DNA from 2 places in the Streptomyces sp. NPDC051452 genome. Region 1 is predicted to be linked to the other one. Evidence: riboswitches for the same ligand, from Rfam matches in the RefSeq annotation. Region 1 holds a riboswitch; the other holds the start of a gene.
What was found. A riboswitch is a leader RNA that binds a small molecule or an ion and turns the genes downstream of it on or off. The one in region 1 is predicted to bind thiamine pyrophosphate.
Positions count from the first base shown of each region.

Region 2: it holds a riboswitch for thiamine pyrophosphate, as region 1 does, so the genes downstream of both, thiC (phosphomethylpyrimidine synthase ThiC) here and ACIBA9_RS34095 (thiamine ABC transporter substrate binding subunit) in region 1, are expected to answer to the same signal.

Region 1 covers NZ_JBITEB010000021.1:44,373-47,785, reverse strand. The annotation lists gene rlmN (23S rRNA (adenine(2503)-C(2))-methyltransferase RlmN) at 146-1,252, shown strand; TPP riboswitch at 1,281-1,388, shown strand; gene ACIBA9_RS34095 (thiamine ABC transporter substrate binding subunit) at 1,470-2,552, shown strand; gene ACIBA9_RS34090 (ABC transporter permease) at 2,600-3,413, shown strand, end outside.
Region 2 covers NZ_JBITEB010000022.1:27,457-30,869, forward strand. The annotation lists gene ACIBA9_RS34680 (YibE/F family protein) at 1-1,149, opposite strand, end outside; TPP riboswitch at 1,230-1,407, shown strand; gene thiC (phosphomethylpyrimidine synthase ThiC) at 1,400-3,187, shown strand; gene ACIBA9_RS34690 (hypothetical protein) at 3,207-3,413, opposite strand, start outside.

The sequences.
Region 1 (3,413 bases):
ATCAACATCGACGACGCCGGACGGGTGCGGGCCGTCCCTGGGCCGTCCGAGGTCGACCAACGCTGACAGTCGCCGCCCGCGGGTGACCACCCCCACCCCGCTCTGGCCTGGGCCCCCGGCGATGATCTGCGACACTGGACGTGTTATGCCTGCACCCGGAGAACTCACTTTCGTCGCCCCGCGCGGAGCCAAGAAGCCGCCGCGGCATCTCGCCGACCTCTCGCCCGCCGAGCGCAAGGACGCGGTGGCCGAGATCGGTGAGAAGCCGTTCCGCGCCAAGCAGCTCTCGCAGCACTACTTCGCGCGGTACGCGCACGACCCCGAGCAGTGGACCGACATCCCCGCCGCCTCCCGCGAGAAGCTGCGCGAGGCGCTGTTCCCGGAGCTGATGAGCGTCGTCCGGCATCTGTCGACCGACCAGGGGACCACGCGCAAGACGCTGTGGCGGCTGTTCGACGGCACGCTCGTCGAGTCCGTGCTGATGCGGTACCCGGACCGGGTCACCATGTGCATCAGCTCGCAGGCGGGATGCGGCATGAACTGTCCGTTCTGCGCCACCGGGCAGGCGGGCCTGGACCGGAACCTGTCCACCGCCGAGATCGTCCACCAGATCGTGGACGGCATGCGGGCGCTGCGGGACGGCGAGGTGCCCGGGGGACCGGCGCGCCTGTCCAACATCGTCTTCATGGGGATGGGCGAGCCGCTCGCCAACTACAAGCGCGTGGTCGGCTCCATCCGCGCGCTCACCGACCCCGCCCCGGACGGACTGGGGCTCTCGCAGCGCGGGATCACCGTCTCGACCGTCGGATTGGTGCCGGCCATCCACCGGTTCTCCGACGAGGGCTTCAAGTGCAGGCTCGCGATCTCCCTGCACGCCCCCGACGACGAACTGCGCGACACCCTCGTCCCCGTGAACACGCGGTGGAAGGTGCGCGAGGTGCTGGACGCCGGCTTCGAATACAGCGAGAAGTCCGGCCGCCGGCTGTCCATCGAGTACGCGCTGATCCGGGACATCAACGACCAGGCCTGGCGCGGTGACCGGCTCGGCCGGCTGCTGCGGGGCAGGCCGGTGCACGTCAACCTCATCCCGCTGAACCCGACGCCGGGTTCCAAGTGGACCGCCTCCCGGCCGGAGGACGAGAAGGCGTTCGTCGAGGCAATCGCCGCGCACGGGGTGCCGGTCACGGTCCGGGACACCCGTGGTCAGGAGATCGACGGGGCGTGTGGTCAGCTCGCCGCCACCGAGCGGTAACCTGGCCGGGTCCAGTCCACATATCTTCATATTCCGACAGGGGAGCGCCACAGCGCTGAGAGTGCGGCGATCGGGCCGCAGACCCTCTGAACCTCGCCCAGGTCATTCTGGGTAGGAAGTTCGGTCATCACTCATGCTGTTGCGCCCTGCCCGGGTCCCCTCGTGGAGCCCGGGCGGGGCCGCGTCTCTTCCTGGCCAACCCCCAGGAGGACATCCAGTGCACAACAAGACCTTCGTGGCCGTGGCGGCGGGGCTCTGCCTGGCCGCCCTCCCCGCCCTGACCGGGTGCGGGTCGGGCGGCACCGTGAAGGCCACGGACGCCAAGACCGTGACCCTCGTCAGCCACGACTCCTGGGCCGTCTCCAAGAACGTCCTCGAGGACTTCGAGAAGCGGTCCGGGTACAAGGTGAGGGTCCTCAAGGACGGCGACGCCGGACAGGCCGTCAACAAGGCCCTCCTCACCAAGGACAACCCCCAGGGCGACGTCCTCTTCGGCGTCGACAACACCCTGCTCTCCCGGGCCCTGGACAACGGGCTGTTCCAGCCGTACCGGGCCAAGGACTCCGCTCTGGTCCTGCCGCCGTACCGGGTCGACCAGGACAGGCACCGTGTCACGCCCGTCGACACCGGCGACATCTGCGTCAACTACGACAAGGCCTACTTCAGCGAGCACAAGCTGACCCCGCCGCGGACCTTCGCCGACCTGGCCGACCCCCGGTACAAGAACCTCCTGGTCACCGAGAACGCGGCCACCTCCTCGCCCGGCCTCGGCTTTCTGCTCGGCAGCGCCGCGAAGTTCGGCGACGACCGCTGGCCCGACTACTGGAAGAAGCTCAAGGCCAACGGCGTCAAGGTCGTCGACGGCTGGGAGCAGGCCTACTACCAGGAGTTCTCCGGCTCCTCCGAGGGCAGGAAGGCCGGCGGCGACCGGCCGCTGGTGGTGTCCTACGCCTCCTCCCCGCCCGCCGAGGTGATCTACGCCAAGAAGCGGCCCGCGACCGCCCCGACCGGGGTGTCGGCCGGGACCTGCTTCCGCCAGACCGAGTACGCCGGACTGCTGAGCAACGCGCGGAACGCCAAGGGTGGCAAGGCGCTCCTGGACTTCTTGCTCAGCAGGGAGTTCCAGGACGACATGCCGCTGAACATGTTCGTCTACCCGGTGCGCAAGGGCGCCCAGGTGCCGCCGGAGTTCGTGAAGTACGGCCCCCAGGCCGCGGACCCCCAGATCCTGGCCCCCGACAAGATCGCCGCCGACCGCGACCAGTGGGTCAAGACGTGGACGTCACTCGTACTGAAGTAGCCCCGCGCCGGAGCGGCGGCCGGACAAGCGCGGCACGGCTGGGCCTGATGGCCCTGCCCGTCGCGTTCTTCGCGCTGTTCTTCGCCTGGCCCGTGGCCGCGATCGTCGGCCGCGGCCTGAAGACGGACGGTGGCTGGCAGTTCGGGCGGATCACGGACGTCGTCACGCAACCGGACATCCGGCACGTGTTGTGGTTCACCACCTGGCAGGCGCTCGCCTCCACCGCGCTCACCCTGCTGCTCGCCCTGCCCGCCGCCCATGTCTTCGCCCGTCTGGACTTCCCGGGCAAGCGGCTGCTGCGGGCCGTCGTGACCGTTCCCTTCGTGCTGCCGACCGTCGTCGCCGGCAGCGCCTTCCTGGCGCTCGTCGGACGGGGCGGACTGCTCGACGAGCTGTGGGGGGTACGGCTGGACACCACCGTGTGGGCGATCCTGCTGGCCCACGTGTTCTTCAACTACGCCGTCGTCGTGCGCACGGTCGGCGGTCTGTGGGCCCAGCTCGATCCCCGGCAGGAGGAGGCCGCCCGGATGCTGGGCGCCTCGCCGTTCGCGGCCTGGCGGAAGGTCACCCTGCCCGCGCTCGCGCCCGCGGTGGCCGCTGCCGCGCTGATGGTGTTCCTGTTCACCTTCACCTCCTTCGGTGTCGTGCAGATCCTCGGCGGCCCCACCTTCTCCACCCTCGAAGTGGAGATCTACCGGCAGACCTCCGAGGTCTTCGACCTGTCCACGGCCGCCGTCCTCACCCTCGTGCAGTTCGCGGCCGTCGGCGCGATCCTCGCCGTGCACGCCTGGACCGTACGGCGGCGGGAGACCGCGCTGCGCCTCGTCGACCCGGGAACGACCGCCCGCAGGCCGCGCGGCG
Region 2 (3,413 bases), on a different contig from region 1:
CTCCCAGACGGCCGACGTCTGCGTCACCGTCACATCGTCTAGGACGCCGAGGGAACCGATGATGACGCCGGCCAGCAGCAGGCCGCTCATGTCGATCGATGGATACAGGCCATGGATCAGGCCGGTGTTGTCGTCCGTGTTTCCGGTGAGGGCGGCCCAGTCGATGAACTCCGAGCCGAGGAAGCCGATCAGTAGGAGGGAGGCCAGTGTGCCGAGCACCGCGACCGAGGTGCGGGCCGACAGCCCGTGGCACATGTAGAGCGCGATGAGCATGATCGCACTCGCCCCGACGACGGCCACCAGCAGCGGATTCGCCCCCTGAAGGATCGCGGGCAGGATGAACAGGGTCAGCACCAGAAAGCTCACGGCCAGCGCGATCAACGCCATCAGTCCCCGCAGCCGCCCGACCACGACGACCGCGACCGCGAAGATCCCCGCGAGCAGCGCCATGGGGAACTTCCGGTTCACATCGGTCACCGAATACTGCAACTCCCGTGGCGCCGAGGGCTCGTAGGCGACCACGACCTGCTCGCCCTGGTGCAACTGCCGCGGCTGGTCGGGCTGCACGATCTCGGTGAACGTACGGCCCTTGTCCTTGCCGGTGTCGACCCGGACGGTCGCCCTCTTGCAGGTGCCGCCCGCTTTCCGTGCCGCCGGATCGCCCTGAACGGCGGTGGGGTCACCGGTGGTCGTCCCGCCGGAGGCGTTCACCGACTTGCAGCTCACCTCGACGACTTTGGTGACCGTCGCCTGCTGGGTCTGGCGGTCGAAACCGACGCCCGTGCGCTTGTGGGACGGCGCTCCCCCGGGCCAGAGCACCACCAGACCGACCAGGACCGCCGCGGTGAACGGCACCAGGATCGCGGCGATGACCTTGCGCAGATGCTTGGAGACGGGCGCGGCGGGCCCATGGCTGTGACTGTGGCCGTGTGAGTGCCCACTCCTCTGGCCGCCGCCGGAGCCAAGCTCCTGCCTGCTGCCGTCGCCGGAACCGTGCTCGTGCGTGCTGCCGTCGCCGGAGCCATGCCCTTGTCCGTTGTCGCCGGGGGAACCGTGGCCCGCGTGACCGCGTTCACCGTCGTACGCACCGGCCGGCCCCGAGGCGCCGCGGCGGCGCGGCTCGGGTGGCTGGTAGGGGTACTGCTCCATTCTGGTCACCACCCGATCATCGCAAGAAGGGCCGGGGCCCACTGTTCACCGCACCACACATGACGCTAGCGTGGAGGCACCTTTGCACACGCGGGAGCTCGGAGCACCGGGCTGAGAGGGCGCTGACCTCCGTACACGCGATGTTTCACGTGGAACGAACGACGTTCCGCGGGAAGCGTCGTCAGACGGACACCGCTGCGTCGACCGCCGAACCTGTTACCGGGTAATGCCGGCGTAGGGAGTAGGTCTCATGACCAACAAGGACGCACGCACGCCTGTCTCCGTCCAGGACGAAAAGTCCGAGGAGGCCGGAACGTCCATCGGCTGGCACAAGGCGTATGTCGAGGGCTCGCGTCCCGACCTGCGCGTGCCGGTCCGTCAGGTGCACCTCACCAACGGGCAGTCGGTCACGTTGTACGACACCTCGGGCCCGTACACCGATCCGCTCGTGGACACCGATGTCCGCAGGGGCTTGGCCCCCTTGCGGGAGAACTGGATCATCACTCGCGGCGACACCGAGGAGTACGCGGGCCGGCCCGTCCGTCCCGAGGACGACGGAATCAAGCACACCTCACCGCGCGGCGGCCTGCGAAACCTGGACGCGGTGTTCCCCGGCCGCGCGCGTCAGCCGCGCCGGGGCCGGGCCGGCACGGCGGTGACCCAACTCGCCTATGCGCTAAGGGGCGAGATCACGCCGGAGATGGAGTATGTGGCCATCCGGGAGAACGTGGCGCCGGAAGTGGTCCGTGAGGAGATCGCCGCAGGTCGTGCGGTGCTGCCGGCCAACGTCAACCATCCCGAGATCGAGCCGATGATCATCGGCAAGCGGTTCCTGGTGAAGGTGAACGCCAACATCGGCAACTCCGCGGTGACCTCCTCCATCGAGGAGGAGGTCGAGAAGATGACCTGGGCCACCCGCTGGGGCGCCGACACGGTCATGGACCTCTCCACCGGCCGCAACATTCACACGACCCGGGAGTGGGTGCTGCGCAACTCCCCCGTCCCCATCGGCACGGTGCCGCTCTACCAGGCCCTGGAGAAGGTCGACGGCCGGGCCGAGGAGCTGACCTGGGAGATCTACAAGGACACCGTCATCGAGCAGGCCGAGCAGGGCGTGGACTACATGACCGTCCACGCCGGCGTGCGCCTCGCCTACGTACCGCTGACGGCCAACCGCAAGACGGGCATCGTCTCGCGCGGCGGCTCGATCATGGCCGCGTGGTGTCTGGCGCACCACAAGGAATCGTTCCTGTACGAGAACTTCGAGGAACTGTGCGAGATCCTCGCCGCCTACGACGTCACGTACTCGCTGGGCGACGGTCTCAGGCCGGGGTCGATCGCGGACGCCAACGACGAGGCGCAGTTCGCGGAGTTGCGCACGCTCGGGGAACTCAACCGGATCGCCAAGCGTTTTCACGTACAGACCATGATCGAGGGCCCGGGCCACGTCCCGATGCACAAGATCAAGGAGAACATCGACCTTCAGCAGGAGATCTGCGATGAGGCTCCGTTCTATACGCTCGGCCCGCTGACCACCGACGTCGCACCGGCCTACGACCACATCACCTCCGGTATCGGTGCGGCGATGATCGCCTGGTGGGGCACGGCGATGCTCTGCTACGTCACGCCCAAGGAGCACCTGGGCCTCCCGAACCGGGACGACGTCAAGACGGGCGTCATCACCTACAAGATCGCCGCGCACGCGGCCGACCTCGCCAAGGGCCACCCGGGCGCCCAGGAGTGGGACGACGCGCTGTCCGACGCCCGCTTCGAGTTCCGGTGGGAGGACCAGTTCAACCTCGCTCTGGACCCGGACACGGCACGCGAGTTCCACGACGAGACCCTCCCGGCGGAGCCCGCCAAGACGGCCCACTTCTGCTCCATGTGCGGCCCGAAGTTCTGCAGCATGAAGATCTCGCAGGACATCCGCCGGGAGCACGGCGGCAGCCGGACCGAGATCGAGGAGGGGATGGCTCAGAAGTCGAAGGAGTTCGCGGCCGCGGGCAACCGGGTGTATCTGCCGCTCGCTGACGGGTAGTCGACGGGGGCGGGTGCCCTCACTCCGGCTGGTGCTCGGGGCCGCCGAAGTCCGGGCTCGTGTAGTCGGGGCTGGTGAATCTCGGGCGGCCGGGGGCGGCGCCGTCGTCGGGGCTGCTGAAGCCGGGGCGGTCGTAGCCGAGGCGTGGCATGCGGCCGCTCGGCCCGGGCGGGGTCGTGCGGCGCACGGGCGGCGACCCGGGCTCGGCGAGGGCCTCTCGCAGGAA